Regions from separate parts of the Dorea amylophila genome, predicted to be linked through region 2. Evidence: predicted binding sites of a transcription regulator. Region 2 holds the regulator's gene; the other holds the start of a gene.
The links. Region 2 encodes NrdR, which represses ribonucleotide reductase genes. Its sites were predicted from a motif close to CACAANATNTTGTG; they were not measured.
Positions count from the first base shown of each region.

Region 1: nrdD (anaerobic ribonucleoside-triphosphate reductase) is a predicted target of NrdR. The motif match lies at 5,623-5,636, and genes of this name have one in related genera.

Region 1 covers NZ_JAOQJW010000023.1:29,126-45,871, forward strand. The annotation lists gene OCV72_RS13570 (ABC transporter permease family protein) at 1-106, shown strand, start outside; gene OCV72_RS13575 (ABC transporter ATP-binding protein) at 81-839, shown strand; gene OCV72_RS13580 (PD-(D/E)XK nuclease family transposase) at 1,100-2,098, shown strand; gene OCV72_RS13585 (hypothetical protein) at 2,170-2,544, shown strand; gene OCV72_RS13590 (DMT family transporter) at 2,872-3,765, opposite strand; gene OCV72_RS13595 (bacteriohemerythrin) at 3,862-4,284, opposite strand; gene OCV72_RS13600 (Crp/Fnr family transcriptional regulator) at 4,383-5,051, shown strand; gene rd (rubredoxin) at 5,052-5,213, opposite strand; gene nrdD (anaerobic ribonucleoside-triphosphate reductase) at 5,724-7,913, shown strand; gene OCV72_RS13615 (hypothetical protein) at 8,086-9,045, shown strand; gene nrdG (anaerobic ribonucleoside-triphosphate reductase activating protein) at 9,064-9,585, shown strand; gene OCV72_RS13625 (helix-turn-helix domain-containing protein) at 9,691-10,032, opposite strand; gene OCV72_RS13630 (hypothetical protein) at 10,202-10,387, shown strand; gene OCV72_RS13635 (F0F1 ATP synthase subunit A) at 10,822-11,526, shown strand; gene atpE (ATP synthase F0 subunit C) at 11,591-11,818, shown strand; gene atpF (F0F1 ATP synthase subunit B) at 11,869-12,366, shown strand; gene atpH (ATP synthase F1 subunit delta) at 12,350-12,889, shown strand; gene atpA (F0F1 ATP synthase subunit alpha) at 12,891-14,411, shown strand; gene atpG (ATP synthase F1 subunit gamma) at 14,424-15,326, shown strand; gene atpD (F0F1 ATP synthase subunit beta) at 15,411-16,746, shown strand, end outside.
Region 2 covers NZ_JAOQJW010000014.1:24,216-40,961, forward strand. The annotation lists gene OCV72_RS09875 (nucleotidyltransferase family protein) at 1-612, shown strand, start outside; gene OCV72_RS09880 (alanine/glycine:cation symporter family protein) at 745-2,142, shown strand; gene OCV72_RS09885 (RluA family pseudouridine synthase) at 2,216-3,109, opposite strand; gene OCV72_RS09890 (NUDIX hydrolase) at 3,251-3,727, shown strand; gene OCV72_RS09895 (aldose 1-epimerase family protein) at 3,748-4,653, shown strand; gene trxA (thioredoxin) at 4,760-5,068, shown strand; gene dapB (4-hydroxy-tetrahydrodipicolinate reductase) at 5,123-5,920, opposite strand; gene OCV72_RS09910 (HAD family hydrolase) at 6,165-6,794, shown strand; gene arcC (carbamate kinase) at 6,886-7,815, shown strand; gene OCV72_RS09920 (PRC-barrel domain-containing protein) at 8,025-8,264, shown strand; gene nrdR (transcriptional regulator NrdR) at 8,357-8,806, shown strand; gene truA (tRNA pseudouridine(38-40) synthase TruA) at 9,012-9,746, shown strand; gene OCV72_RS09935 (exodeoxyribonuclease III) at 9,834-10,586, shown strand; gene ymfI (elongation factor P 5-aminopentanone reductase) at 10,691-11,425, opposite strand; gene OCV72_RS09945 (HD domain-containing protein) at 11,580-12,122, shown strand; gene OCV72_RS09950 (acylphosphatase) at 12,243-12,515, shown strand; gene OCV72_RS09955 (TetR/AcrR family transcriptional regulator) at 12,613-13,203, shown strand; gene OCV72_RS09960 (GntR family transcriptional regulator) at 13,255-13,896, opposite strand; gene proC (pyrroline-5-carboxylate reductase) at 14,189-14,983, shown strand; gene OCV72_RS09970 (hypothetical protein) at 15,129-15,764, shown strand; gene OCV72_RS09975 (aryl-sulfate sulfotransferase) at 15,853-16,746, shown strand, end outside.

The DNA of each region.
Region 1 (16,746 bases), on a different contig from region 2:
TGCAGTTATATATCTTGTAGTGCAGGGCATCGGTGTAAAGGTGATTGAGCAGTATACAATAAGAAAGGTAGAAGGAAAGCATGAAAGAAATATTAAAGGTAAATAACCTGATCAAGAAATTTCCAAAAGCCGGTGGGGAGATTGATGATGCGGATGCGATTTCGGTACTGAAAGGCATTAACTTTGATGTAGAACAGGGAGAGTACGTCGGAATTATGGGAAAATCCGGCTGTGGAAAGACAACACTTCTGAAGATCCTGGGATTTATGGATCAGCAGACGGACGGAGATGTGATCTTTGACGGTGCGAATACGAATGAGCTGTGGAAAGAAGAACTTACGGATATCAGACGTAGAAAGATCGGATTTGTATTCCAGGATTTTAATCTGATGGACAGTCTTTCGGTAAAAGAAAATATCATGCTTCCGGTATTGCTGGATAAAAAGGAACAGAAAGAATGTGAAGAGAAAGCGGAAACATTGGAAAAGCAGTTTGGGATTGAACATCTTCAGGAAAAGAATCCTTATGAACTGTCCGGCGGTGAGCGGCAGAGAGTGGCAATCTGCAGGGCGCTGATCAATGATCCGAGTATCATATTTGCAGATGAGCCGACGGGAAACCTCGACTCAAAATCCGGAAAAGTTGTTGCGGAGGAATTCCGGAAAATCAATGAGGAGTTAGGGAAGACCCTTCTGATGGTAACGCATGATCCACAGATGGCAAGCCGGTGTAAGAGAGTGATATTTCTGAAAGACGGATATGTGATGAATGATGTGAGAAAAGAGGGCACGGAAGAAGAATTTTACAGAACGATCATTGGGGAGATGGAGAAGTTTTAAGATGAGATAATATATAGATGGTGATATGGGCTATGCGGCGGAAGATAATTCTGCCGCTTTTTTTACGAAAATTAATCTTGTAATCATATAAACAATATGCTATTCTGAATGCACTTCAAAGAGTGACTTCTACAAACTCTTAAGTATTTCTAGGCCAAAAGGCATCAAGTTTCGACCGTTTCACACCTAAAAATGTCTGAAACATATTTCCGACTTGAGAGAACACGAAAATTTTATAATCTATTTAGGAGGACGTGCCTATGACAAACAAACTTCAACAGTATTTCCCGATGATTCGGACAAGGGAGGAGGTGTTGAATGAGATTGAAAGTAAAAGCAGATTAAAAAATTTATTTTATGAGTGGACAGAGGAAAATCAAAATGAATTTCTGGATTTTTGTACCGGAGTGAAAGGTATAAAAATCATGTATGATTTCATGATAAAAGAAATTCTGAATCCGGAGAATACACCGGAGAGAGTAAATGAATTACTCACGTTACTTCTCGGACAAAGAGTGAGAATTGTAGACGTATTACCAAATGACGGAACAAGATTAGCAGATGAATCTACGCTTCTTATTACAGATATGGTAGTACAACTGGAAGATGGAAGTATTGCGAACCTGGAAATTCAGAAAATCGGATACTATTTTCCGGGAGAAAGAAGTGCCTGTTACTCAGCAGATCTGTTGCTTCGGCAGTATAAGAGAGTGAGAGGAATCAAAGGAAAACGATTCTCTTACAGAGATATCAAGCAGGTGTATACGATCGTGTTATTTGAAAAAAGTCCAACAGAATTCCAGAAATTTTCCAATAATTATATCCATCGTTTTATGCAAAAATCTGATACAGGAGTAAATATAAATTTATTACAAGAATATCTGTTCATACCTCTTGACATATTCAAAAAGAATCAGCAAAATGAAAATAGAAGTGTAAAAATAGAAAACCGGCTGGAAGCATGGCTTGCATTTTTCTGCATGGATGATCCGGAGACGATTATAGATATTATAGAGAAATATCCGGATTTTAAAGAAATGTATGAACAGGCTTATGATGTCTGCCGGAATATCGAAGAGGTGATGCAGATGTTTTCGAAAGAATTGCTGGAATTAGATCGGAATACAGTAAAGCTGATGATTGATGATATGCAGAAGGAGATAGACTGCCAGAGAGAGCAGTTGAGTCAGAAGGATAAGGAGATGTTAGAAATGAGGAAAGAAATACAACGATTACAGCAGCTATTGGATAAAAAATAGCATGAAAAATGTCAAAAGAATTGTTTTAGATACTTATAAAAATAACTAGTCAGTTGAAAGAGGTGATGTAGATGTTTTCGGAAGAATTGTTAGAATTAGATCGAAATACAGTAGAATTCATGATTGAAGATATGCGGAGGCAGATAGAAGAGAAAGATGAGCAGATAAAACAACTAGATGAGCAGATAAAACAACTAGATGAGCAGATAAAACAGAAAGATGAGCAGTCAAGACAACTGGATGAACAGATAAGACAACGGAATAAACAAATAAAAGAAAGTGATAAGCAAATAAGACAACTGGAGGAACAGATAAAAGAAAGCGATAGGCAGATAGGACAGTTGGAGGAACAGATAAAAGAAAGCGATAGGCAGATAAGACAGTTGGATGAACAGATAAAACAATCAGAACAAGAAATACAAAAAATGGAGGAAGCAAAAGAGTAATACATAGCCTGGCTGTCTCAGGAACGTGAAACAGCCAGACCGCTTACCTCAAAGCATGTAATCCAGGGATATTCCATATAATGGATGCTGATATCCCCGTTTACAGTAACCCCATCAGGCAGATAATAGACATTTCCAAGAGGACTGGTCTCGCAGACATACCCCTGTGCGAGCATGTCCTCTTTTTCTTTATCGGTAAATCCTACCGATATCTCCAGACGCGGAGGGGCACATCAACTGGTGATTGTTTCGATGGAAAGTATGATGTTGCGGAATCCGCGTTTATTCATATAGGCAATAGCATTGTCGTTCAGGTGTACCATATGTTCAATTCCTTTCATAATTTAATAATATTACAGCAGTAATTGTAAAACAAAGTCCACAGATGGAAAGAATACCTGGTGTTTCGGCATAGAGTACCGCTCCGAATAACATGGCGGCGGCAGGTTCGCTGGAAGCGAGAATCGATGCCTTGCCGGCCTCCATATAGCGCATGGATAAAGAATATAGTGCATAAGGCAGGACGGATGATACCAGCGCATGAATAATCAGGATAAAAAAGGTGGTCCTTTGCCCTGAGACAATCATACTGCTTAAAGAGTGTATATTACTGAAAGGCAGCATTGTCATGCCGGAAAAGAGTGTGCCGTAAAAAGTAATCGTCAGGAAATGATATCCTTTTTGTGTGACTTTTTTGCTTATGATTCCATATACAGCATAGAAAAAGCTTGCCAGAATTCCGCAGAGAATTCCTGTTATGCTCCAGGAAAGCCCATTGCTTTCCAGTACTCCGCTTACCAGTACACAGCCAATGAGTGCGAGTGTTACACAGGTCAGTTTGTGTCTGGTTATCGGTTCATGGAAGAATATAGCAGCCAGAAACAGAACAAAGACCGGAGACATGGCAAGTAACACGGCAGAAAGTGCAAGAGATCCTTTCGTAACGGAAATATTATAAAAGACACTGAGGGCGGTCATGCCGATCATGCCACTTCCGATAAAAAGCCAGAAGTCACGCCGATGTACATAAAATAAATGTCGGTTATAGAATAGAATCCATATGCCAGTGATCAGAGCTGCAAGCAACATCCGGAAACTAATGATGGAAAAGTTGTCGAGCCCATCGTGTTCCAGTGTACGGACAAAGATTCCGGCAGCACCCCAGCAGATGCCGGAGATGAATGGCAGCAGCCAGGCGTATTTGGTAAGTTTCTGATTCATAAGTACCCAATCCTTTGTAAATATAATAAATTAAGTATATCACAAAAACGGACATTGTTATGAGAACATGTCCGTTTTGTGCATTTTTATGAATCACTATAATCGATTGGAATTATCTTTCAAATGAATATATTCCGCTACAGACCGGTCAAAAGTCTTGATATGTTGGAACAGCCAGTCTACAACATTGCGCTTTACCTGTTCGATAAACTGATCATCAGGCCCTTCATTTTCATTCAGATAATCGTATAATTCCTGAATAGATGTTTTGAATTCTTCATGCTTTGCATGGTGACTGGAAATCTCCGGATAAGATACCTTTTTCTGAAGTTCCTCTTCTTCCTGAAAATGAAAATTTGTATATTCATCAAGGTAATCTAACATTTTGATTGCTTTGATCTTACTGTCACCGGATTCGCATGCTGCAACGAACTGCCGGATACGGTCGATCAGTTCCTGATGCTGGGAATCGATGGTCTTGTTGCCTGTAATTAAGTTATCGTCAAATGTAATATTCATAGAGAAACCTCCTGTCTTTGGTACACATTGAATCCTCGTCCCGCATAGTCTATAATGAATCGTAGAAAATGTTTATCAGCAGAGAAAAGGATTGGATTATGAAGTTACAACAGTTACAGATATTTCAGAACCTGACAGAAGAAGAACTGGAAAAAAGTCTTGTCTGTTCACAGGCTGTAGTAAAGAAATATCCGAAAGATACCTATATTTTCCGCCAGGGTGATGTGCCGTTAAAATTATATTTCATATTGGAAGGAATGGTTGAGCTTGGCAGTATCAACCTGAATGGTAAGATTACCCGGAGCAGTTACGTTATGGTGGGTGAGGAGTTTGGCGAAGTAGAAATGTTTCTGCGCCAGTCTGCTTACTCCGGTTATGCAAAAGCAAAAAATGAAGTGTCGGTTCTGGAGGTTTCACAGAATTTCTTTGGCGGAAGATGCGAAAGAAACTGTGTACATCACAGTAAGGTTGTCTTCAATATGCTTCAGCTTTTTGCGGAAAAAGCAGAGAAATGTAACCGTCAGATAGAGGTTCTTACCAGTGGAAACTTACGTCAGCGTGTAGCGGCGTACCTGTTGGAAAACTGTGATCCGGACTATCGGGTCCGTTTGCATATGAACAGGGAAGATCTGGCAGTATATCTGAATACTACAAGACCATCTCTGTCGCGCATGCTGCTTACTTTGCAGGATGAAGGTATCATCCGTCTTGTGGACCGTAAGGTAATCGAAATCACGGATTATGAAAGACTGCAGTCGGAAGAGTAATTAATCTTCTGCAACAAATACTTCTTTTCCTAATCCGCAGATTGGACATACCCAGTCATCCGGAAGATCTTCAAAGGCTGTGCCCGGTGCGATTCCGTTATCCGGGTCTCCTACAGCTGGGTCATATTCGTAGCCACATGGTTCACATACATATTTTTTCATAGTTAAAATCTCCTTTTTATTAAAACTTAGTTGGTGTTAACTGGTGTTGTACAACTTATGTTGTGATTAGAGTATATAGCTTTTATAGAAAATGGTTTGTAACAAATGTTACGAAACAACAAAAAATGATAATTTGTTATATGGATTAAGATTGACAGAGATTAATTTTATAAATGAAGAAATATCGGCACAACAACTTCATATTGTCAGTATCTTTGAATGCAAAAATCAATACAGGGAATGCGTCTTAAGTATTCTTAACTATGCGCCACACTTTACCCGTCACAAAATTAAAAGTGCAACAGATTTCGTAAAAAAATATCACCAAAATTTAGACCACATTTCAAACATTTATTTTAACAAAATTACCTCTTTCATTTTCGCCTGTTATAGAGTATCATATTACTTGCACAATATCTTGTGCGGAAATGATGTTGAAAAAACAATATTTAGTAGTATTTGAGGGTGAGCACATACTACATCGGCAATAAAAACAAGAGAGGGATAAACATGAACGCAGAAATAAAGACGAACGTAATTAAGAGAAACGGCGAAGAGGTAGCCTTCGACCTGGAGAAGATCATTAATGCGATCAAAGGTGCAAACAAGGACGTCGATAAACTGCATCGGATGAATGAATATCAGATTATGGCAGTGGCGGACAACGTTGCAAAGAAAATTGAGGAATCCACTCATGCTGTCAATGTAGAAGATATACAGGATATGGTAGAGACCGGAATTATGGAACTGCGCGGCTATGAAGTCGCACAGAAATATGTGCGCTATCGTTATAAAAGAGAACTGATGAGAAAGACGAATACAACAGATAACGGAATTCTTGCACTTCTGGAGCATATGAATGAAGAGGTGAATCAGGAGAACTCTAACAAGAATCCTGTGATCAACTCTACACAGCGTGATTATATGGCCGGAGAAGTAAGTAAGGACTTGTCAAGACGTGTCCTTCTTCCGGAAGAGGTTGTACGTGCGCATGAAGCGGGAATCATTCATTTCCATGATTCCGACTATTTCGCACAGAAAGAGCATAACTGTGACCTGATCAATCTTCAGGATATGCTTCAGAATGGAACTGTCATTAGTGAGACCATGATCGAGAAGCCGCACAGCTTCTTTACAGCATGTAATGTGACGACACAGATCGTTGCACAGGTAGCAAGTAACCAGTACGGCGGACAGTCATTTACACTGGCACATCTGGCACCGTTTGTCGATATCAGCCGTAAGAAGATCCGCAGAAATGTAATCGCAGAGCGTGAAGAATGCGGAGAAGCTTTAGATGAGACAATTATCAATAAGGTGACAGAGCGCCGTTTAAGAGAAGAAGTAAAGAGTGGTATCCAGACAATTCAGTATCAGCTTATCACATTAATGACATGTAACGGTCAGGCACCATTTGTGACGATGTTCATGTATCTAGATGAGGTAGAAGAAGGCAGAACCCGTGATGACCTGGCTATGATCATCGAAGAAGTGATGATTCAGAGAATGCAGGGAGTAAAGAATGAAAAAGGTGTATGGATCACACCGGCATTCCCGAAACTGATCTATGTACTGGATGAGGATAATATTACAGAAGATTCCAAATACTGGCATCTGACAGAACTGGCAGCAAAATGTACCGCAAAACGTATGGTACCGGACTACATCTCAGCCAAAATCATGAAAGAGATGAAGAATGGAGAAGTATATCCTTGTATGGGCTGCCGTTCATTCCTTACTGTAGAAGACAGCCAGAGAAATCCGGACGGAAGCCATAAGTTCTATGGACGTTTTAACCAGGGAGTTGTAACGATCAACTTAGTTGATGTTGCATGTTCATCAGAAGGAGATATGGAGAAATTCTGGAAGATCCTGGATGAGCGTCTGGAATTATGTCACAGAGCACTGAGATGCAGACATGAACGTCTCCAGGGAACGGTTTCCGATGTTGCTCCGATTCTGTGGCAGAACGGTGCACTTGCAAGACTGAAGAAGGGTGAGACGATCGATAAATTATTATTTAATGGTTACTCCACTATTTCGCTTGGATATGCAGGACTTTATGAGATGTGTGTACGTATGCTTGGCAAATCACATACCGATCCCGCAGCAAGACCATTTGCAATGCAGGTAATGCAGAAGTTAAATGATAAATGTGAAGAGTGGAAAAAAGCAGAGAACATCAGCTATTCTGTATACGGAACACCGATGGAATCTACCACATACAAATTTGCAAAATGTCTGCAGAAGCGTTTTGGAATCATCAAGGGTGTAACAGATAAGAATTATATTACGAACAGCTATCATGTACATGTATCAGAGAAGATCGATGCATTCAAGAAACTAAAATTCGAAGCAGATTTCCAGAAGCTTTCACCGGGAGGAGCGATCAGTTACATCGAAGTACCGAATATGCAGAATAATATTCCGGCGGTACTTTCGGTTATGCAGTATATTTACAATAATATTATGTATGCAGAGCTGAATACAAAGAGTGATTACTGTGAATGCTGTGGTTATGACGGAGAGATCCAGATCAAGGAAGATGAAACAGGAAAGCTGATCTGGGAATGCCCGAATTGTGGTAACCAGAATCAGGATAAGTTATTCGTGGCAAGAAGAACCTGTGGATATATCGGAACACAGTTTTGGAATCAGGGACGTACGCAGGAAATCAAGGACAGAGTATTGCATCTGTAACATAAATGAAGATATGTCCAGGTTATATTAACTTGTGATGTTGATAAAGATTATAGCAGGAGTATATCGAAAGATATGCTCCTTTTCTAATTTGTCTATTCTTCGTGTTTAAACATGAATCAAAATAGTATATAATTAATAAATAGCAAATGACGCAAGGGGAAATATAAGAATGGATAAGAAAAAAATGATTGGTGATATCGTGACCAGCATAACCGATAAGGAATTAAAAAAAGACTATTTTTATAATGCGGTGCCACTTGCAGTGATTCTTGGAAAGGATGCTAAAGAAGGGACATTATGGGCAGCATTTGCAAGTTATGCACCGGGATGTAAGATGATAGAAGTTGCAGCTATATGTGATAATACCATACTTGGAAGCGGTAAGAAGGGGATTCTTTTCAGTACAGAAGGAATCTATGGATCTATGTTTAACAAGAATAGGAAACAGGGACCGATAGCCATGCCGATAAAATATGAAGAACTGGATAGTGCCAGACCGAGCCCGAGAGATAAATCAGAGGTAGAACTGGTATTTAAAGGTGGAAGAGTAGAAAAAATATATGTTTATACCTATACAGGATTTGTTATTACTGCATTGAACCGTATCTTAGAAGAACTGAAAAGAGAAAAAGAACGGGAAAAAGAAGAAAAAATCCGCAAAATACAGCAGGAAAAACAACTAGATACAGAAACCATATATGAAACGACGAAAAATCCACCGAATGGAATCCGGACCAGTTTTTATGGGATAAGATTTGTGATTGATTTCATGGAGGAAAAAGAGTGTGGGCACCGCAAGTATAAACTAATGGAGGTTATTGAAGACGAAGATGATCAAGTCAGTAGTGTACTTGTAGGATGGGATGACAGGGAAGAAAATCCCGTGTACACGACTACCTATTTCTCATATACTCCAAGAGAGGGCTTCATAGATGTGTACAGGCTGAGAGATGAGCTGAAAATGCTGAAACTGGAGTTTGCCTTCCATTATCCGGAGCAGCAGGAAGCATGGAAAACACTGGAAAATGACGAATTCATGTGGGCGATAGGTGAAAATTATCAATACGTGAGAATGGAAGAGAATGTAGAATATCCGATTATTGAGGTAATACATTCCAGAGAGGAATAAAAGGAGACTTTACAAATCATGAATTACGGAAATATAAAAGAATGCGACATCGCAGACGGACCGGGCGTCAGAGTCAGCCTGTTTGTATCCGGCTGCAGGCATCACTGCAAGGGATGTTTTAATGAGGAGACCTGGAATTTCAACTATGGACAGCCATACACAGAAGAGACGGAAGCGGAAATATTGAATTCGCTGGATTCTAACTTCATTCAAGGATTCACTTTGCTCGGAGGGGAACCGTTCGAGCCGGAGAATCAGGTGGAACTGGTAAAGCTTTTAAAGAAAGTAAGAGAAACATATCCAAAGAAAGATATCTGGTGTTACAGTGGGTATCTTTTTGATCGCGATATGATCCCGGGAGGCTGTGTGCATACGAATGTGACTGACGAAATGCTGTCTTATATCGATGTGCTGGTAGACGGGGAGTTTAAGGAAGCATTAAAGGATGTGACACTGGTGTTCCGGGGAAGCCAGAATCAGAGGATTATTAATGTGAAAGAAAGTAAGAAACAAGGAAAAGTTGTACTTGAAGATTATTGATACTAGTGATGAGAATATAAAGTATCATGCAATGAAAAATATTATATATAGAAGAAAGATCATGAAGATGTGTTATTGCTATGCAGGAAATAAAAAAGCAGGAGATTATTTCTCCTGCCAGATGCGTAACATCTTGATGATCTTTTCTTTTTCCGAAACTGAAAAACCACGGAATACATTGAGCACTTCGTCATTTAACTGGCGCTCTTTTTCATCCAGAGGAGGAAGATCTCTTCCCGCATCCAGAATTGTGTCCACGGATACGTTACAAAGCTTTGAGTAATAAAGAAGAACTCTTAAGTTAAGCTTAGCACGATTGTTCTCGACATTGCTGACGAAAGGAACAGTACAGTTCAGATCTTTTGCTACCTGTTCCTGAGTGATACCGCGTTCACTTCTTAATTGTTTCATTTTTAATCCGACTTTTGAAAAATCTACTTCGTTCATTGCTGGGCTCCTTTGAATTGTAATGTATAACGATATTATATAAGTATATATTATTATAAATCTTGCCAATAATCAATACAGAAAAATTTACTTTTCCTTAAAAAAATAGTATAATTAAAATAACTTATACAAAAGACAGGATGATAAGACTAAAAAGGAGGCAAAAAATATGTTGACATGTATTTATGTAGTTGAGAAGATTGATGGTGACTATGCGGAACTGAGACGTGTGGATGCGCTTGCACAGGATCAGGAAGAAAACAAGGTGATGGCAAGAGCACTACTTCCGGCTGATATTATGGAAGGAAACAAAATTCTATATGAGAATTTACAGTACCGTCTGATCACAGAGTAAGATCAGGGCGGATATATCAATTTTGAATGAGCGTACATATAAAATTGAGATATACAACAAAATAATGAAAAGTAAGAAGTGTAACAGTATAAAAGCGGTTACACTTTTTTTGTGCCCAAAACAATAGACAATCTTGAAAAAATGTCGTATTTCACAAAGAAAACGAGAGGATTTTTTCAAGAAGAAAATCGAAGAAATCGCTGTTTTGTAGAAAAAGAAGGGAATTGAAAAATAAAAATTGTGCATTTTCCTTGTGAAAAAATAAATGGAAATTGGAACTACCATTTCGGCGTGGAAATTTGATGAGAAAAATAAAAAAATTAAGAGAAATAAAAGTAAAAATACACAAAAAAATAATGAAAAATTATGCAAAATAGACAGCGGACAAAACAATTGACATTTTCAAAAAATAGCAGTAAACTAGCAAAAAAATTATGAAGGAAGGGGATAGTACGGAAAAGCTTGTTGAAAGCCTTGTAGAAGAACTTAACTGTGAAACCGTATTTACCATCCCGGTATTTGGAGGAATCGCTGTTGACGAAGGTGTTGTTGTAACTTGGATCATTATGGCGGTTCTTACTATTCTAAGTATAGTATTCGTAAGGAATCTAAGCGTAGAGAAACCGGGAAAGGTACAGCTTATGCTGGAATCAGTAATTGGCTGGGCACAGGATTTCTTTGAAGGTATTATAGGAAAAGAAAACAGGGGATATATTCCATATCTGATGACGGTAGCGCTTTATCTTGCAATATCAAATGTCATCGGGCTGTTAGGATTTAAGCCTCCGACAAAGGACATGAACATAACAATCGCACTTGCCGTTATGAGTATGTTCGTGATCGAGTGGTCCGGTATCCATAGAAATGGTCTGGTTCACTGGTGCAAACATTTTGCAAAGCCAGTGCCGATCGTAGCACCAATCATGATACTGGAGATCGTAATCCGCCCACTGTCGCTTTGTATGCGACTGTTTGGTAATATGTTAGGCGGGTTTGTAGTCATGGAACTGATCAAACAGGTCGTTCCTTTAATTGTGCCGATACCGTTTAGTTTTTATTTTGATATATTTGACGGATTATTACAGGCATATGTATTCGTATTCTTAACTGCATTATTTATGACAGAAGAGATGGAATAAGGCGAATCAGACATTTACAACATTTAGTATAAGAAAACGTAAGACAAGAAAAGGAGAACAAATTATGAGTGGAACAATTATCGCAATTGGAGCAGGTATCGCAGTACTTACAGGTATCGGAGCCGGTGTTGGTATCGGAATCGCAACAAGCAAAGCAGTAGACGCTATCGCAAGACAGCCGGAAGCAGACGGAAAGATCAGAACATCCCTGATCCTTGGTTGTGCACTTGCAGAGGCAACCGCTATCTACGGTTTCATTATCGCACTTCTGATCGTCCTTCTTTTGAAATAATGTTTGCTGACGATAACAGATTAAAAGAAGGGAAAGGCAGGTAGAGATATATGCTGAGAATAGATTTTAATCTAGTGCTGACGATCATCAACCTGATCGTTCTGTATCTGATTCTCAGAAAGTTCCTGTTTCGCCCGGTCATGGACATTATGGAAAAGCGGGAAAAGATGATTGCAGACGGAATCGGCCACGCGAATGAGGAGCAGGACAAAGCGCATGCTCTGAAGAAACAGTATGAAGATGCATTGAATGGAGCAAAAGAAGAATCCACAAAGATGATCGAACAGGCGAAACTGGATGCAAAACAGGAATACAACCAGATCCTGAACGAGGCTAACGAGAAAGCAGACAAGGTTATGAAGACAGCAAGAGAAAGCCTGAATCAGGAAAGAGAACAGGCCTTTGATGATATGAAGGCACAGGTTGCAGGGCTGGCAATGGATGCTGCGAAGAAGATATTACTTGAGAATGCTGACAACATAAGCGGCGTGGATGCATATGACCAGTTTTTGAAAGATGCAGGTGATTCCCATGACAGCGAAGAATAGAAAAGAAGCAGAGCCGGTATTCTGCCAGGTGGCAGCCCTCCGGTATGCGAAAGTTCTGAATGAACTTGGTATTTCGAAAGAAGCTGTCCTGGAGGCAGGGAATATTTTCGAAAAATCACAGGAATTGAAAGCAGCACTGGTTAATCCAGTGATCACAAAAGAGACAAAACACAATATCATTGATAAAGTATTTTCAGAAGAAATGAGAACATTTCTGAAGGTTGTCTGCGATCATGAAAAGATGACGATCGCAGAACAGATCTTTGCGGCATACGAAGAATTACAGAATCAGGCAGCAGGAGTTAAGACAGTCTATCTTCGTTATACAGCGCTTCCAAGTGAAGAACAAAAGAAGCAGATAGGTGACTTTATCAAGAAGAAATACGGTGCCGGAGACATTAAATGGGTTATGGCAGAAGACAAGGCACTGATCGGCGGATTTATCCTGCAGGTTGACGGAAAAGAATATGACTACAGTGTGCAGGGCCGTCTGAACCGTTTACAGCGGAAATTAACAAATTAACATGGAGGTGAAGGAATTGAGTGCAATCAGCTCAGATGAAATTATCTCTATATTAAAAGAAGAGATAAAGAATTATGACGTAATAAGCAGAGATCAGGAAGTTGGTACTGTCATCTCTGTTGGTGATGGAATCGCCTCCGTATACGGAATCGACCACGCAATGTATGGCGAGATCGTCACATTGGAGACAGGTCTTAAGGGCATGGTACAGGACATCAAGGAAAACGAGATCAGTTGTATCCTGTTCGGAGATGATTCAGAGATCAAACAGGGCACAAAAGTGTGCCGTACAGGTAAAAAAGCAGGTATTCCGGTAGGAGAGGGTTATATCGGAAGGATCGTAGATGCTCTTGGAGCACCGATCGATGGAAAAGGTGAGATCAAAGCAGACGGATACCGTCCGGTAGAGAATGAGGCACCTGGAATCGTTGAACGTAAGTCGGTAAGCGTTCCACTTGAAACAGGTATCCTTTCTATTGATTCCATGTTCCCAATCGGACGCGGACAGAGAGAGTTGATCATCGGTGACAGGCAGACCGGTAAGACATCTATTGCAACCGATACGATCATCAACCAGAAAGGAAAAGATGTCATCTGTATCTATGTAGCCATCGGACAGAAAGCATCAACGGTAGCAAGACTTGTAAATGATTTAAAAGCACATGACGCACTGGATTACACCACAGTATTCTGCTCAACAGCCAGTGAGTGTGCGCCACTTCAGTATATTGTACCGTATTCGGCAACAGCACTTGCAGAGTATTTCATGTATCAGGGAAAAGATGTATTGATCGTATATGATGATCTTTCTAAACATGCAGTAGCTTACCGTGCCATTTCTCTGTTACTTGGACGTTCACCTGGACGAGAAGCTTATCCTGGTGATGTATTCTACTTACATTCAAGACTGCTTGAACGAAGCAGCCGATTAAGCGAGGAAGCAGGCGGTGGTTCTATCACAGCACTTCCGATCATTGAGACACAGGCAGGAGATGTATCTGCATACATTCCTACGAATGTTATCTCTATCACAGACGGACAGATCTTCTTAGAGAGTGACCTGTTCAATGCAGGTATGCGTCCGGCCGTTAACGTTGGTCTTTCTGTATCCCGTGTAGGTGGAGCCGCACAGACAAAGGCAATGAAGAAAGCCAGTGGTAGTGTCCGTATCGACCTGGCACAGGCAAGAGAGATGGAATCATTTACCCAGTTCAGTTCAGACCTTGACGATGCAACAAAGAATCAGCTGAAATACGGAAGCTGTCTGACAGAACTGTTAAAACAGCCTCTGGGACGTCCGTTAAGTCTTCATGAGCAGGTGATTACACTTTGTGTCGCTACGAATAAAATGATGCTTGATATTGACACAAAGAAGATCAAAGAATTCCAGATGGATATGCTTGCATTCTTCGACAGAGAACATAAAGAAATCGGCAAAGCAATCGATGAGAAGAAAGTTCTGGATGATGAACTGAAAGAGCAGATTCTTGCAGCAGCAAAGGAATTCAAGGAAAGAAGATAAGCGGGTGTAGCTATGGCAAATGCAAAAGAGATTAAGGAAAGAATGGCCAGCATCGAAGAGACGAGAAAGATCACAAATGCCATGTATCTGATCTCTTCTTCGAAGATGAAACAGGCCAAGAAAAAGCTTGCTGACACAGAACCTTTCTTCTATGCCATGCAGGCAGAGATCGCCAGAATTTTGCGGCATGTGCCGGATATGCACAGCCAGTTCTTTGATGGCCGTGAGAGTATCCCGGCTGAGGAAAGAAAGATTGGCTATATCGTTGTAACTGCTGATAAAGGACTTGCCGGGGCATATAATCATAACGTGATCAAGGCAACTGAAGAACTGTTAAAGAAACCGGGAAAGCATAAATTATTCGTACTTGGAGAAGCCGGAAGACAGTACTTTGCCAAGAGGGAAGGAATTGAGATGGATACCCAGTTCCGTTATACCGTCCAGAATCCGACATTACACAGATCGAGAGTCATTTCTTCGGAAATGGTAGAACAGTTTAGAAATGGAGATTTGGACGAGATTCACATCATATACACACGTATGATCAATGCTATGACAGCGGAGACTGAGGAACAGAAGCTCCTTCCTATGAAGAAGACGACCTTCCTTCCGGAAGATATGCCGGCTCTTGTCGGAACCGGACTGTATCAGGAAGATATGGTATTCTGGCCATCTACACACAGTGTGATGGCGAACATTGTTCCGAACTACATCAACGGTATCGTATATGGATGCCTGGTAGAGGCCTACTGCAGTGAGCATAATGCCAGAATGCAGGCAATGCAGAATGCAACAGACAGTGCAACAGATATGCTGAACGAATTAAATATTACTTACAACCGTGTCCGCCAGGCAGATATCACACAGGAACTGACAGAGATCATCGGCGGAGCCAATGCGCAGAAACGGAAGTAAGATACAAAGTTCGCAAATGGCGGAACTGTATACAGAACAAATAATAACCACGAAATAATAAAAAAGAAAGTGGGCAGCAGTAATATGACAAAAGGAAGAATCGTACAGGTAATGGGGCCTGTTGTAGACGTAGAATTTAATAATAGAGAAGAACTTCCATTTATCAAAGATGCCCTGGAAGTAGACAATGGCGGAAAACGCTGTGTCATGGAAGTTGCCCAGCATGTAGGTAACAACATTGCACGTTGTATCATGCTGGCTTCCAGTGAAGGTCTGCAGAAGGGAATGGAAGTTACCGCTACCGGAGCTGGTATCAAAGTGCCGGTAGGTGAGAAGACTCTGGGACGTCTGTTCAATGTACTTGGAGAGACGATCGATAACGGAGAACCAATTAAAGACAGCGAAGAATGGGTTATCCACAGAAAAGCACCAAGCTTTGAAGAACAGAGCCCGGCTGTCGAAGTATTAGAGACAGGGATCAAGGTCATTGACCTTCTGACACCTTATGCGAAAGGTGGTAAGATCGGTCTGTTCGGTGGTGCCGGTGTAGGTAAGACCGTACTGATCCAGGAGCTGATCCATAACATCGCAACAGAACATGGTGGATATTCCATCTTCACCGGTGTCGGAGAGCGTTCCCGTGAAGGTAATGACTTATGGACAGAGATGAGAGAATCAGGTGTACTTGATAAGACAGCTTTGGTATTCGGACAGATGAATGAACCACCTGGATCTCGTATGCGTGTCGCTGAGACAGGACTTACAATGGCAGAATATTTCCGTGATGTAGAGCATCAGAATGTGCTTCTCTTCATCGATAATATCTTCCGTTTCGTACAGGCTGGTTCGGAAGTATCCGCACTTCTCGGACGTATGCCGTCAGCCGTAGGTTATCAGCCGACACTGGCAAACGAAATGGGTGCCCTTCAGGAACGTATCGCTTCTACAAAGAACGGATCTGTAACATCCGTGCAGGCCGTATATGTACCAGCTGATGACTTGACGGACCCGGCTCCTGCAACAACATTCTCACATTTGGATGCAACAACCGTACTTTCCAGAAAGATCGTTGAACAGGGTATCTACCCGGCTGTAGATCCACTGGATTCGACATCCCGTATCCTGGAGCCTGCAGTTGTAGGTGAAGAACATTACCAGGTAGCACGTAAGGTACAGGAGATCCTTCAGAAATACAAAGAATTACAGGACATCATTGCAATCCTTGGTATGGAAGAATTATCCGAGGAGGATAAGCTGACAGTAGCCCGTGCAAGAAAGATCCAGAAATTCCTGTCACAGCCATTCTCAGTGGCTGAGACATTTACCGGTGTTCCTGGAAAATATGTTCCACTGAAAGAGACTGTTCGTGGATTCAAAGCGATCATTGACGGAGAGATGGATGAATATCCGGAAAATGCAT
Region 2 (16,746 bases):
TTTAGAGATTTAATTGCTTACAGGATCATTATTTCTGTTCCGAGATGTCATCTGAACAGTGAAGAGGACAGGGAAGAACAGGAACGGAAATATCTATATCAGATTGCAAATGCCCTTCCTGGTTTCCTGGAGGAACAGGGATTCAGTGCGGAACCGGCTATGGGGATTAAGGAGAGTACATCCCCGCTTCTGAACGAGTCGGTGAAACCATATTACAGAGATTATATCTGCAGCAGCAGCCTGAATAATTATCAGTCTCTTCATATCACCTTCTATGATAACAGCTCCAGGTGTTATATGGAGGTACAGCTCAGGACAAAAATGATGGATGATGTGGCAGAGATCGGTACGGCGAATCATATTGGATATGAGAAAGAGCAGGAGCATGACAGGGCAAGGAGAGACGCAGTCCCGGAGGGTGAATGTCAGTATTTTGATGAGGCCTATGAGAGAGGAATGAAACTGCTGAATCTGGATCTTGCAGAACTGGATGTGAATATGTTCTCTGCGGTTAATAACAGTCTGATCAATGATGGATGTGGACTTTACCGGGGACGTCTGATCCTGCCGTATGAGCACTTGTCCAGATTTCAGAATGATCTGATCGATTAGAGAAGAATCGCAGAAAAAGTGATGAAAATACAGTTTGAATTTGCAATACAAAGCAGAATATAGTATGATATGATTCAGGGCTTTAAAGTGTAGTGCTTTAAAGTCCTGAGATTTTGAAAGGATATTTATACTATGATAGTTAATTTGATAGAACGGATATATGGCTTTTTGTGGGGAGATTTGTTACAGATACCGCTTCCGGGCGGCGGAAGTGTCGGGATTTCATTGCTGATCATCCTGCTGATCCCGGCGGGAATCTACTTTACGATCCGCACAAGGGGACTTCCCATCCGCCTGTTCCCGGATATGGTGGTGGCATTGACCGGTAAAAAGGATGATAAGAACAGTCTGTCTACTTTCCAGACATTGATCGTATCAACGGCAACCCGTGTCGGTATGGGTAATCTGGTAGGTGTGGTTGCGGCAGTATCGGCCGGAGGCGCAGGAGCTGTCTTCTGGATGTGGGTGACGGCACTGATCGGATCGTCAACTGCATTCATAGAGGCAACGCTTGCACAGATTCATAAAGAAAGAGATCCCCTGTATGGTGGATTCCGCGGAGGTCCGGCATATTATATCCATGATTATATAGAAGGCAGGACAGGAAAAAAGAAAAAACATGTATTGGTATCGGTGTTATTTGCTGTTTCCGGACTGATCTGCTGGTGTGGGATCAGCCAGGTGATCAGTAATTCGGTGGCCGCTTCTTTTGAAAATGCATTTTCGATTCCGCCGCTTTACACGACGATTGTGCTGGTAATCCTTGCGGCTGTCATTGTACTTCGTAAAAATGCCACAGTGAAAGTGCTGGATCTGATGGTTCCGTTTATGGCGGTATGTTATTTCTTTATTACAATCTTCATCATCGTAACGAATATCGGAAGTCTTCCTGGAGTATTTGTAAGGATTATCCAGGAGGCATTCGGAGCCCGTCAGGTAGTAGCGGGTGGATTCGGAGCAGTGTTGATGAATGGAGTAAAGCGCGGACTGTTTTCAAATGAAGCCGGATCCGGTTCCGCACCATGTGCGGCAGCGGCAGCAGAATGTGACAAACCGGTAAAGGCAGGATTTACACAGGCACTTGGGGTATTTATAGATACGATTGTGATCTGCAGCTGTACGGCCATGATCATGCTTCTGGCACCGGAAAAACTGGTGGCAGGAAAAGAAGGAATGGATCTTTTACAGACAGCGATGAAGTATCATCTGGGAGAATTTGGAGTGATCTTCATTGCAGTAACTTTATTCCTGTTCAGTTTCTCGACATTCCTGGGAATCCTCTTCTATGCAAGAAGTAATGTGGCTTATCTGTTTGGTGATAAATGGTGTTGGCAGACAGCATATAAAGTGCTCGCACTTGTGATGCTGTTCATCGGTGGAATTGCAACCTATACATTTGTATGGGATCTGGGAGATGTCGGAATCGGGCTGATGACCATTTTCAATATCGGAGCACTGTATCTGATGGGTGGACAGGCACTGGATGAATTGAAAGTGTATGAAGCGTCAAAAAAGAATAAGAAATCATGATAAAGATTAAAAAAGAGCAGCAGATATACCGTTGAAATAAAAATGCGGCATATCATAGTGCTCTTTTTTATTATCATTTATCTGTCATAATATTTGCCATATCTGCAGGCAGCGGAGCTGTAAATGACATCCATTCTCCGGTAATCGGATGGGCAAATTCCATATGATGGGAATGCAGTGCCTGTCTGCTCATGTGTTCCATATCCGGGTTATACAAGTAATCTCCAATCAGTGGGAAACCCAGATATTTCATATGGATGCGGATCTGATGTGTCCGGCCGGTCTCAAGCTTCAGAGAGACCAGACTGTGTCCGTTGGCTTCTTTTACAAGTCGGTAATGTGTGATGGCTTCTTCACCGTGTTCAAAATCAACCGTGCGTTCGATGATGGTGCCTTCTTTTCTGGCAAGCGGAGCACAGATGGTTCCGGCCGCAGGTGTGACACTGCCCTTTACTATGGCAAGATATTCCCGGTGCACTTCGCGGTTCTTGGTCATAGTAGAAAGAATACTTCCGCTGATCAGATGTTTGGATACAACAGTCAGACCGGAAGTGTCCCGGTCCAGACGGTTACAGCAACGGAAGATGAAAGGTTTTCCTTGTTCCTGATAATACCATGCGAGCGCATTGGCAAGGGAATTATAATAATTGTTCATGGACGGATGAATCGGCATACCGGCAGGTTTGTTGATTACGATGATGTCCTCGTCTTCATAAATGATGTCCAGTGGAATCTCAACCGGCGGGATCTTTTCAGAATTTTTTGTCTCGCAGATGATAACCTGAAGGATATCTCCGGCAGTCAGTATCTGGCGCATATAATAATGTACGCCATTGACAAGAATACTTTTGGGCATGCGTTTGATTTCAGCAAGATTCTGTCCGGAATACCCTCTGCGTCTTAAAAACTGTTCGATGCGCAGTCCACTGTCTTTTTCTGTAATTGTATATTGTATCGTACGGTTCATTGCAATTCTCCTGTGATATAGCGTATAATGATAATACATATGATTGTAGATATCTATCATATCATAATCCATGTAAGAAAATAAAGGCAGAATATATAAGAAAGGCTGAAGTGGATGATATGTAAGGGAAAGGAGAAAAGTGTGACAGGGCTCAGTACATTATGTTATATCGAAAAAGACGGAAAATATCTGATGCTTCACCGTACGGTAAAGAAGAATGATGTAAATAAAGACAAATGGATTGGTGTCGGCGGACATTTTGAGGCAGATGAAAGTCCGGAAGAATGCATTTTAAGAGAAGTAAAAGAAGAGACAGGATATACATTGACGTCCTATCGGTTCTGTGGAATCGTTACATTTGTATCTGGAAATGGTGTGACGGAATACATGCATTTATTCACTGCAGATGGATTCGAAGGAGAACCGATTGCATGTGACGAAGGTGAACTGGAATGGGTGGATATCGATAAGATTGAATCTTTACACATCTGGGAAGGGGACAAGATCTTCCTCCGGTTGCTCGCTGAGAAAGTACCGTTCTTTTCGCTGAAGCTGGTCTATGACGGACATGACGGTCTGATATCGGCGGTGTTGAACGGGAAAGAGATAAAAAAATAAAGAAAGGGAAGAATCGGAATATGCAGAAAAATACAGAACAGATTAAATTGGAAAATGATCAGATCGAAGTTATTGTGAATTATCACGGAGCGGAACTCCGGTCATTGAGGAAGAAAGCAACAGATCAGGAATACCTCTGGAATGCAGATGCGAAATACTGGGGACGTACATCACCGGTATTATTTCCATTTGTAGGAGGAGTAAAGAATAAAGTTTACAGATATGAGGGGAAAGAATATCCGATGAATCAGCATGGATTTGCCAGAGACATGGAGTTTTCACTGGTAAGCCAGAGCGCAGATGAAGTATGGTTTGCACTGGAAGATACAGAAGAGACATATAAAGTATATCCATTTCACTTTCATCTGGAGATAGGATATAGACTGGAAGATGCTTCGGTCAGTGTGATGTGGAAAGTTAAGAATATAAATGATAAGGAGATGCATTTTGCAATTGGTGCACATCCTGCATTCTTCTGTCCGCTTCATGAAGGTGAGAAACAGTCTGAGTATTGTCTGGGATTCCGTAATGGACAGGGAAAAGTACCGGAAGCATTGGTGAATACCGTATTTGGAGAAGGTGGTGTCGTTACGACGCAGAAAAAAGAATATAAGCTGACAGACGGATGCCTTCCGATGGATGAACATCTCTTTGACGGAGATGCACTGGTGATCGAAGACCACCAGATTCAGAAAGTAGTACTAATGGATCCACAGAAGAAGGAATATCTGGCAGTGGAGTTTGATGCACCGTTAGTCGGAATCTGGTCACCGCCGAAAAAACAGGCACCGTTTGTATGTATTGAACCATGGTATGGACGCTGTGACAGTGAGATATTTGAGGGAGAATTAAAAGACAGAGACTGGGAAAATACACTGGCAGCAGGAGAGGAATTTGAGGCATCCTATAGAATCGTTGTTGAATAATTTTTTCAGAATATTTTATAGAATATATATGGATAACTTTGGGGAATCGGTTATAATAAGCATGTAGTTACATGATAACAGTCATTACGAAAGAGAGGAAATAGATATGGCAATTGTACATTTGTCAAAAGACAACTTCAAGGAAGAAGTATTAGAATCAAAAGTGCCGGTACTGGTAGATTTCTGGGCAACGTGGTGCGGGCCATGCCAGACAATGGGACCGCTGGTGGAAGAGATTGCAGAAGAGCGCGCAGATATCAAAGTATGCAAGCTTGATGTAGATCAGGAACCAGAGCTTGCAAGACAGTACCGTGTAATGTCTATCCCGACATTCCTTGTGTTTAAAGAAGGAGAAGTTGTAAAGAGAGACATGGGTGTGATGTCTAAAGAAGAAGTTGAAGGACTTATTGGATAATCTATAAAGCGGTTTCACCGGATGGTGAAGCCGCTTTATGTATATATAAAAGTATTAAAGTCCGAGTACATCCTTAATAGAATAGAATCCAGGAGCCTTCCCGTCAAGATAAGCTGCACAGTCACAGGCACCTCTCGCAAAGCATTCCCAGTTATAGGAATGATGTGTGATCTCAAGACGTTCTCCCATGCCTCCGAAGAATACCGTATGGCTGCTTGGAATATTACCTGCACGGAGAGAATGATAGCCGATTGTTCCAGGTTCACGTGGGGATTCTCCCTCGCGTCCGTAGACGGCAATGTTGCTTAATTCTTTGCCGAGAGCATGCGCCATGATTTCACCCATTTCTTTGGAAGTTCCGCTTGGAGCATCTTTCTTCCACTGATCATGCATTTCCAGAATCTCGATATCAATCTCATCTTTTAATGTTGTGGTTACGAGTTCCAGAAGCTTGTTCATGATATTGACAAGCTTAGAAGTATTGGCGGCATAAAGCATTGGGATCTGCTTTCCGGCATCCTCAAATCGTTGCATCTCTTCGGCGGAGAATCCGGTAGAACCGCATACCAGTGCTTTCTTATGTGCGATGGCAAGATCCAGGACCTCCATAGCCATTTCTTTTGTTGAAAAATCAATGATGACATCACAGGAGTCGATCACGCCTGCCAGATCATCTGTTACAGGAACGCCGAGTTCCGATCCTGTCATTGCGACAGTTCCGAGATCCTTTCCTACGTAGTCACGTCCTTTTGGTGCTATCCCGGCGACGAGTTCCATATCATCACGGCTGGCAGCGACCTGTGTGATTAATTTTCCCATTTTCCCTCTGGGTCCGATTACAATAACTTTCATATCCATTCTCCTTTCGCAGTCCGGTCGTATTTTTATAGCGGTATATCCGGAACTGCTATAAACTAAGACCAGTATAACACAGCAATTATCCTGTGGATATGAAGAAATCTGAAAACGGCAGGAAACATTGTATAAATAAAAAAGAATTCAGGAGAAAGCTCCATAAGAGTCTGCTCTTGTAGGAAAGGTATGAAAATAGTATACTATGAAAAAGTGATTATGAAAAAAGATAATGGAGGCACGAATGAAAGGAATTATATTTGACGTAGACGGAACTTTGTGGGATTCGACAAGGGAAGTTGCGGTTGCATGGAATAAAGTATTGCAGGATGAGATGGAAGGCCACGAGATCTTAACCGCAGAAGGGCTGCAGAAAGAATTTGGAAAGCCGATGGATGCGATTGCAGAAAGTCTCTTCCCGGAAATGCCGGAAAAAGACAGGATGGAACTTCTAGGTAAGATGATGGCATATGAAAATGAACTGGTAGCGGTTGGTCCATGTGTGATCTATAATGGTGTACCGGAGACAATCAAAGCACTGAGTAAAAAATATCCACTGTATATAGTTAGTAACTGTCAGGATGGATATATCGAAGCGTTTCTTAAGAATTCCGGACTGGGCGGGTATTTCAAAGATTTTACATGTCCGGCTTATACAGGCAGGTTAAAGGGTGAAAATATCCGTATCATTATGGAAAGAAACGGACTGGATGAAGCAGTGTATGTAGGAGACACCCAGGGGGATGCCAATGCATGTAAGGAAGCAGAAGTACCGATGATCTTTGCGTCATATGGGTTTGGAGAAGTGGAAGGAGAATATCCGTCGATCCGTGCATTTACAGAACTGCAGAATATAGATTTTGACAGACTATAATCAGAAAAATATTGCATTTTATATGCAAAAATACTATAATTCTCTTATATTATTTCGTTGAAAAAATACTAGAAAAGCAGAGGTATAGATTATGAAAAAAAGAGTTGTAGTTGCATTAGGACACAGAGCACTTGGTACGACATTACCAGAACAGAAAGAAGCAGTTAAGAAGACCGCAAAAGTAATCGGTGATCTGATTGAAAAGGGATATCAGGTTGCGGTCACACACAGTAATGCGCCACAGGTCGGTATGATCCATACTGCAATGAATGAATTCGCAAAAGAGCATGAAGATTACACGGCAGCCCCAATGTCGGTATGTTCTGCCATGAGTCAGGGATATATCGGATACGACCTTCAGAATGCAATCCGCGAAGAATTAATGGATCGTGGAATCTACAGAACAGTCAGCACGATCCTGACACAAGTGATCGTTGATCCGTACGATGAAGCATTTTATACACCGACCAAGGTACTTGGCCGTTATATGGATGTAGAAGAAGCAAGTGCAGAACGCAAGAAGGGAAACTATGTTGTAGAAGAACCTGGCAAAGGATTCCGCCGTATCGTTGCAGCTCCGAATCCGGTCAGCATCGTAGAGATTGATGCGATCAAAGCATTGCTGGATGCAGATCAGGTTGTCATTGCATGTGGTGGAGGCGGAATTCCGGTATTAGAGCAGGATCACCGTCTGAAAGGTGCAAGTGCAGTAATCGAAAAAGATCTGACAGCCGGAAAGATGGCAGAAGAGACAGATGCGGATTCACTCATCATTCTTACAAGTGTTGAAAAAGTTAAGATCAACATGGACAGACCGGAGGAAGAAGAACTGAGAGAGATCAGTGTTGATCAGGCAAAAGCCTATATGGAAGAAGGACATTTCGGAAAATATAACATGTATCCGAAGTTCAGAGCAGCTGTAGAATTTCTTGAAAAGAGAGAAGGAAGAAGTGCATTGATCACATCTTTTGATAAGCTGGATGAAGCACTCAAAGGAAAGACAGGTACACTGATCAGATAAAAAGTTACAAGATCAGAAGAATCGGCTGTCTTCAAAAGCAGGATAAAAACCTGCACAGACATAGTGAAAGCTGTGAATGTGCGGGTTTTTTTGTATTTTAACAGACAATCAGAATAAGGAGCAGGTGCATATAGTATAAGGAACAGGAACTCTACAATGTGGATAAGTTATGCTGTGTCCGACAGGGAGGTGGAAAACAGATGTCCAAAATCCGGCTGTGCGAACTGTCCAAAAAAGAAGTGATCAATTGCTGCGACTGCAAGAAGCTTGGATATATCGATGACCTGATCATTGATGACTGCAAAGGCTGTATTGAAGCACTTGTAGTCCCGGAAGGTGGGAAATGGTGTAACTTTTTTGGAGATGGAACAGAGTATATCATACCATTTTCCTGCATCAAAAGAATCGGCCCTGATTTAATTCTGGTAGAGATACATGAGGAAAAATAACAAAAAATAGGGCGGAAATGTGTTTGACTTCTCTTTTTGAAAAAGATATACTGTATTTGAACTGCTATAAAGGACAGAAAGGAACGAATCAGATGAAATGCCCATATTGTAATAATCCGGATACAAGAGTGATTGATTCCAGACCGGCGGAAGACGGAAGCTGTATCAGACGCCGCCGTTCTTGTGATATATGTGGGAAACGTTTTACTACATATGAAAAAGTAGAGACAATTCCGCTGACAGTAATAAAGAAGGACAATACCAGAGAACAGTATGACCGCCGGAAAGTAGAGAACGGCGTGGTTCGTGCCTGTTATAAACGACCTGTTGCAACGGCAGATATCCAGAAAGTTGTCGACAGAATAGAAACAAAAGTATTTAGCATGGAAGAAAAAGAGATTCCGAGCAGTGCGATCGGTGAGGCTGTTATGGATGAATTAAAAATACTCGATGAGGTTGCTTATGTTCGTTTCGCATCCGTTTACAGAGAATTTAAGGATGTCAGTACATTTATGGACGAATTAAAAAAGATATTAAAATAAATTCGATATGGAATGGGAATGCAGAATCTGTCAGACTGAATAATGAATATTGGATGAAGAAGGAATTGCTTATAAAGCAATAAAGTGATAAAATATATGGGAGAAGCAAAAGTATTTGCTTCTCCCTTTTTCAAAAGAGAATCAGATTTGTTATAAATAGATGTGTATTTAAAATAGCTTGTTAGAATAGATTGGGTGAAATAATATGAGAACATATAAGTTAACTATTTCCTATGACGGAAGCAGGTATCAGGGATGGCAGAGACAGGCCACAACAGACAATACGATACAGTATATTCTGGAGTGGAGTATTGGTAAATTAGTCGGATACCGTGTGCATATAGATGGATCAGGAAGAACAGATGCAGGTGTACATGCGCGTGGGCAGGTCGCAAGTGTGAAACTGTCTAAGTTGTACGATACGAAAGAACTGAAAGATTCGCTGAACAGATATCTTCCGGAAGATATCCGTATTGTGAAAGTAGAACTGGCAAAGAATGGATTCCATGCGCGAAAAAGTGCGAAAGGTAAGAAATATGAATATTACATCGACTGCCGTGAAAAGCCGGATGTATTTTCAAGAAGATATTGTTATCATTATCCAGAAAAACTGGATATCGAAGCAATGCGTGATGCGACTAGATATCTGATCGGACCGAAGAACTTTACCAGCTTTACAGATGACAAGGAATGTAAAGATCCGGTTCGGAAGATTACGAATATTAAGATCGTCAGGAGCGGGGAAAAGGTAAGAATTACTTATTATGGTACCGGTTTCCTATATCACATGGTAAGAATCCTGACGGGAACGCTTCTGGAGATAGGTGCAGGCAAGAGGGATGCGTCTATGCTTCCGGTCGTAATTGCGGCAGAGGACAGAAGCCTTGCAGGATTTTTGGCTCCGGCAAGGGGATTATTCTTAAGAAAAGTATATTATTAAGAATAGAATAAAACAGATAGGATATATGTCAGAAAAAGTAAAAGTACTGTCCGCAAAAAAAGGACAGGAAAAAGCCGGGAGGAATATATGAAGTTTATATCGTGGAACGTCAATGGAATCCGTGCGTGTGTACAGAAGGGATTTATGGATGTTTTTAATGAATTAGATGCAGATATTTTCTGTATTCAAGAATCAAAGATGCAGGCAGGACAGTTAGAACTGGATATGCCCGGATATCATCAGTATTGGAATTATGCAGAGAAGAAGGGATATTCGGGTACCGGGATTTTTACAAAGAAAGAACCGGTATCAGTAAGTTATGGTCTGGGAATCGAAGAACATGACAAAGAGGGCCGGGTGATCACGCTGGAATTTGAGGAATTCTATTTCATTACCGTGTATACACCGAATTCACAGAGTGAGCTTGCAAGACTGGATTACAGAATGCAGTGGGAAGATGCATTCCTTACTTATCTAAAAGAATTGGAAAAGAAGAAACCGGTCATTTTTTGTGGGGATTTAAATGTAGCACACAAAGAAATAGACTTGAAGAACCCAAAGACAAACCGTAAAAATGCAGGATTCACAGATGAAGAACGTGGGAAATTTACAGATCTTTTAAATGCGGGATTTATTGATACGTTCCGCTACTTCTATCCGGAAAAGGAAGGAATATACTCATGGTGGTCCTACAGATTCAGCGCAAGAAAGAAGAATGCAGGGTGGCGTATTGATTATTTCTGTGTATCAGAGAGCCTGCAGCCACGTTTGAAAGATGCAGTCATTCACACGGAGATCATGGGATCGGATCATTGTCCGGTAGAACTTGATATAGAGTAATCCGACAGTGTTATAATCATATGGAAAATATATGGAGCTGCCGCAAAAGTAGATAAACAATCTGTTTTTGCGGCAGCTCCACATATTTAAAAAGATAAAGAGTTTTATAAAAAGCCTCCGTCAACCCCGATGATCTGTCCGGTCATATATTCCGGAGCATGTACAATATTCCATACCATCTGGGCAATTTCCTTAGGAGTTCCGTAACGTCCGGCAGGAATTTCATCTTCCAGGGCTTTTCGTTCTTCCGGTGTGAGCTGATCGTTCATAGAAGTATCGATGACACCGCATGCAATTGCATTCACCTGGACATTACTTGGTGCGAGTTCTTTCGCCAGAGCTTTTGTGAATCCGTTGATACCGGATTTGGATGCGGAGTATGCAACTTCGCAGGAAGCACCCGAGAGACCCCACATTGAAGAAATGTTGATGATCTTACCGGAACGCTTTGATACCATCGGAGGGATGGCCTGCCGGCAACAATAAAATACAGAAGAAAGATTGGTCTGAATAATATGATTCCAGTCTTCATCTGTCATATCGGATAAGAGATTGATATGAGAAATTCCGGCATTGTTCACAAGAACATCAAGGTGTGAACAGTCATGATAGATACGGTTATATATGGCTCTTACATGGTCAGGATTGCCGACATCCCCGACAACGATCGTGCAAGGTGTGTGGTATTTTTTGCGGATATAGGCGCGGAGCTTTTTCAGTTCATCTACAGAAGAAGAACAATTTAAAAATGTGTGATATCCGCGCGATGCAAATCGTAAAGCAATGCTTTTCCCGATACCCCGGGAAGCCCCTGTAATTAAAATAGTCTTTTGTTCCATAATTTTTCTCCCCTGATCAATTAACTTTTCTTCTATTATATACTGAAATCATTGTCATTTAAAGTGTTAGGTGATATTATTTATATAACAATAACCAGTCGGACCGTAGAAGATTGGTTCCAAAAGCCAGACGTGATAAAAGAGAGGTACCATTATGATTAATAAGGCAATTGAATTTGCCACGAGAGCACATGCAGGACAGTTCAGGAAAGGGACAAGCAGACCATATATTGTGCATCCGATCGAAGTGGGAGATATTGTCTCAACGATGACGAAGGACAAGGAGATCATCAGTGCAGCGGTTCTTCATGATACAATAGAAGATTGTGCAGGAGTATCAAGAGAGCTTCTGGCAGAAGAATTTTCAGAACGGGTAGCGGGAATTGTGGCACAGGAAAGCGAAGACAAATCCAAGACATGGATGGAACGGAAATCAGCAACGATCGAGCATATCCGTACTGCACCAAAAGAAGTGCAGATGGTAGGACTTGCAGACAAACTTTCGAATATGAGGGATATTGACAGAGATTATCCGGTATACGGAGAAGAATTGTGGAACCGTTTCAGAATGAAGGACAAAGGGATTATCGGCTGGTATTATATTGGGATCCGGGATGCATTGAAGGAGTCGTTTGAAGGTGTAGAGGCTTATGAAGAATATACCAGACTGGTGAATAAGATTTTTGAACAGGAATGAATCATAAAGACAGATCATATAGCAGAAGATATCCAGGGTGTTGTGCAAAAGCAGTACCCTGATTCTTATTTACGCGAACAACGAGCAGAGCGTGTTTCTAATAGTTTAGGAGAAGATGAGATGGCTGATGTAAGAAAACACATGATATTTCACGGAAGAGTGCAGGGAGTAGGTTTTCGTTATACTGCCAAATATCTGGCAAGATCAATGAATCTGACCGGATGGGTGAAAAATGAATATGACGGAACCGTAGTGATGGAAGTACAGGGAAGAGAGGCAATGATCTTCGAACTGATGAAAGGACTGAACAGGAATCAGTTTATCCAGATTGACTGGATTGATACAGAAGAGAAGGAAACAGAAACGGAAAGCAGTTTTGAAGTGAAATATTAAGTTTACAGGACGGGAAAAGTGATTCGGTATATACACTTGAAAGATACATATGTTATACTGGAAGTATTCAAGATGAGGGTGGACGAGGAGAAGAAAAATGACGATAGAAACTGAAAATCAAAAGAGCGTAAAAGGAAGAATTGTAGCTGCGGCGTGGCAGCTGTTTTATGAAAAAGGATATAATGGAACAACGGTGGATGATATCATTGATCTGTCCGGAACATCCAAGGGTTCTTTCTATTATTACTTTAATACAAAGGACGAGCTTCTGAATACATTGTCTATGATCCTGGATGATAATTATGAAATATTGAAAGAGAAAATGGATCCGGATATGAACAGTTATGATAAGTTACTGTATCTGAATTATGAAGCACATTCTATGATAGAAGAAAAGATCAACATTGATCTTCTGGCATCTCTGTATTCTACACAGCTTGTGGCACAGGGACACAGATCATTGCTGGATCAGAACCGGACATATTATAAGCTGATCAGCAGTGTGATCGATGAAGGACAAAAGCGTGGCGAGATATCGGATGAAGTCTCGGTGAGCGATCTGGTCAGATATTATTCCATGTGCGAAAGGGCGCTGGTTTCAGACTGGTGTCTGAATAAGGGAGAGTATTCACTGAGAGAGTATTCGAAAAAATGTATGCCGGTCATGCTGGAACATTTTAAAAGATAAAAAGATAATAAATACACAGAACCTGCCAATGGCAGGTTCTTATTCTGTAGATCAATGCATTTTCAAAGCAGTGTTGCGTCCGGTACCGAAATGATCATTTTTCAGTATTTCAAACGCCTTTTCATAATTTCCTTTCCGCATATATGCAACCATTTTCTTGAGATTTTCATTTGTCTTTGGAATTCCCATTCCGTTACGGATGGAATATTGTCCGATACGGATGAGCTCAGACAGATTATTTTCATAGATCCGGTTAATCCGTTCATTATCCAGAATACTGATAATCTCCATATGCATTGCGGTATCCGCAATTTCCCATTCGTACAGATCACCGGCAACGGCGCACATGCGCACGATCTTTTCCTCTATGCGATAAGAATATTCCTCATACCGGCCTGACGTAAAGATAAGGTGAAAAGCCGGGCCCTCTAATAATTCTCTTAACTGATAGATTTCATTGATATCTTTCTCTGTAATTTCTTTCACCGTCATAGATTTATAATAATCAGAAACGATCAGCCCTTCGACCTGCAGCATCTGGATCGCAGTACGGACCGGGCTGCGGCTCATCCCCAGTTCTTTGGTGAGCATGGCTTCGGTGAGAACCATGCCCGGAGGATAGGTAAGATTCATAATATTTTCTTTGATCGTCTCATAAGCCTGTGTGGCAAGAGACGGACTCTTTTCTGCCATGTCGGATTCCCCCTTTTGGTATACGTCCCAGAAAAAATGAATGTGAAGATAAAAGTATACATCTTTTATATTTGTATACAAATTATAACGTGTTTTTAAAGAAAATTCAAGGTTATGTGTTGACTTTTTTGAAAAGGAGTGTTATAGTCACAGTAGAAATGATTTGTATACAAATTAAAAAAACGTATACAAATAGCACATGAAGAATATCCATTACAAATCATAAATCATCATTCATGCGCTGGAACAATTAATAAGACAATATCATATTGGAAAAGGAAGGTAATTAAGGATGAAATTAGGATTTATTGGTACAGGTAACATGGCATCAGCAATTATGGGGGGAATTATTAAGAATAATGTAATTCCGGCAGAAGAGATCATCGGAGCAGATCTTTTTGCACCTGGAAGAGAAAGAGCGCAGAAAGAATATGGAATCAATGTAACAGCAGATAATAAAGAAGTTGCTTCAAAAGCAGAGACAATTATCCTCTCTGTAAAACCTCAGTTCTATGCAAGCGTAATTGCAGATATCAAAGATGTAGTAACAGACAACCAGATTATCATTACAATTGCACCTGGTAAGACACTTGCATGGCTTGCAGAACAGTTTGGAAAAGAAGTAAAGATTGTCCGTACAATGCCTAACACACCGGCTATGGTTGGAGAAGGTATGACAGCCGTTTGCCCGAATGAGCAACTTACAGAAGATGAGATTGCATATGTAAAGAGTCTTTTGGAAAGCTTCAGCCGCGCAGAGATCGTTCCGGAGCGTCTGATGGATGTTGTGACAGCAGTAAGCGGAAGCTCACCGGCATATGTATTCATGCTGATCGAAGCTATGGCAGACGCAGCAGTTTCAGGCGGAATGCCAAGAAAACAGGCTTATCAGTTTGCTGCACAGGCAGTTCTCGGAAGCGCAAAGATGGTTCTGGATACAGGAAAACATCCTGGAGAATTAAAAGATATGGTTTGCTCACCGGCAGGAACAACAATTGAAGCTGTTCGTACATTAGAAGAACTTGGATTCAGAAGTTCTATCATTGAAGCAATGAAAGTCTGCGAAGAGATGTCTAGAAGTTTATAATCAATATATTTAAATAATAAAAATATCTATACGGAGCAGGAATTACAGAGAAGTTGTAGTTCCTGCTTTTTGTGTTGTCTATTCGTATTTGGGAAGAATTGTGTTAGAATAACATTTAGAAGAAAACAGGACAGGTGAATAAAAGATGAAAAAAGAACTGGATTATTTTATGATTGATGGAGAATTTGGCGGAAATCAGGACTGGTTTACCAATATTGTTATGAATGTCGGAGGATGCGGGGCAGCAACGGCCTGTGACAGCTGCATCTATCTGGCAAAATACAAAGGAATGAAAGAACTATATCCATTTGATCTGGAACAGATGGATAAAGAAGCCTATAAAAAATTCAGCCAGCTTATGAAGCCGTATATACGGCCGAGAGTTCAGGGAGTGAAAAAGCCTGAGTGGTACATCGGGGGATTGGAAAAATATATTTCAGACGTGAATAAAAGATGTGGAACAGATTACCAGATCCATATGGAAAAATTCGACGGAACAGGAGATGCAGACGAGGCAGAACGTATTATATGCGGACAGATTGATAAAGAACTTCCGGTTCCATATCTGATGCTCCGTCATTTGAACACTGAAAAATACAAAGATTTTATCTGGCACTGGTTCCTGGTGGTCGGATATGAAAAAGAGAAGCATGAAACATGGATTGATGTGGCTACTTATGGGGAAAAAGTCCGTTTGAACCTGAAAGATCTGTGGAAAACCGGGTGTGAAGAAAAAGGGGGAATCGTAATTTATGAGATAAAAGAGCAGAAAAAGAATTAAAATGACCAAGTTTCATATTTTTTACACATTTTTGAATTATAATTATTCATAATCGTAAAAAAATAAAAGAAAAGGTGGGAGAGAAAAAGTGAAAAAGCGAATCATGACTGCAGGAATGTTAGCTATGATACTTGCGATAGGAATGACAGCGTGCACAAAAGCAGATAACACAACCAAAACAGAGAACACTTTGGAATCAGATGGAAAACAAGAACAGAAGGAAACGGATAACGAAAAAAATGTAATGAATACAGAGCAGAAAAAGATCTACGAAAAAATCAAGCAGACCTATAATGCGGAAGAGCAGGAAAAAGTTGCGGATGCATTAGAGAACAAGAAAGAGTCACAGGATTATAATCTGAGCAATATGCTGATCGAATATAATCCATTTGGAACCAATACACAGTCGCTGTATGTATATTTTAAAACGGATGCAGCGGTAAAGGTATCCTATACGATCCATGTAAAAGACGATAGCATTTCTGATTTCAGCAGAGATGTATATCAGGATGAGGAATATCAGACAGAACATGAATTCCAGGTGATTGGCCTGATCCCGGATACGGAGAATACAATTACCTTTTATGTGACAAACGAAGATGGATCTACCAATACAAAGGAAATCGTATACGAAATGGGAAGCCTGTACGGAGAGGAAAAGGTACAGCTTGATACCGATATAAAACAGAGTGCGGATCAACTGGAAGACGGACTTTATGTGATATTAGGTAATGACAGCAGTTCTATGGATTTCATGTATTATTATGATAACAGCGGAGTTCTAAGAGGTGAGGTGCCGCTTCTGGGTTACAGAAGCCAAAGGCTGCTCTTTGATGATAACTCCATGTATTACAGTATTTCCGAGAAGAAGATGGCACAGGTGAACCGTCTCGGACAGGTGACAAAGGTGTACAATCTTGGTGATTACAGTCTGCATCATGATTATGTGTTTGATGAAAATGGCAATATGCTGATCCTGGCA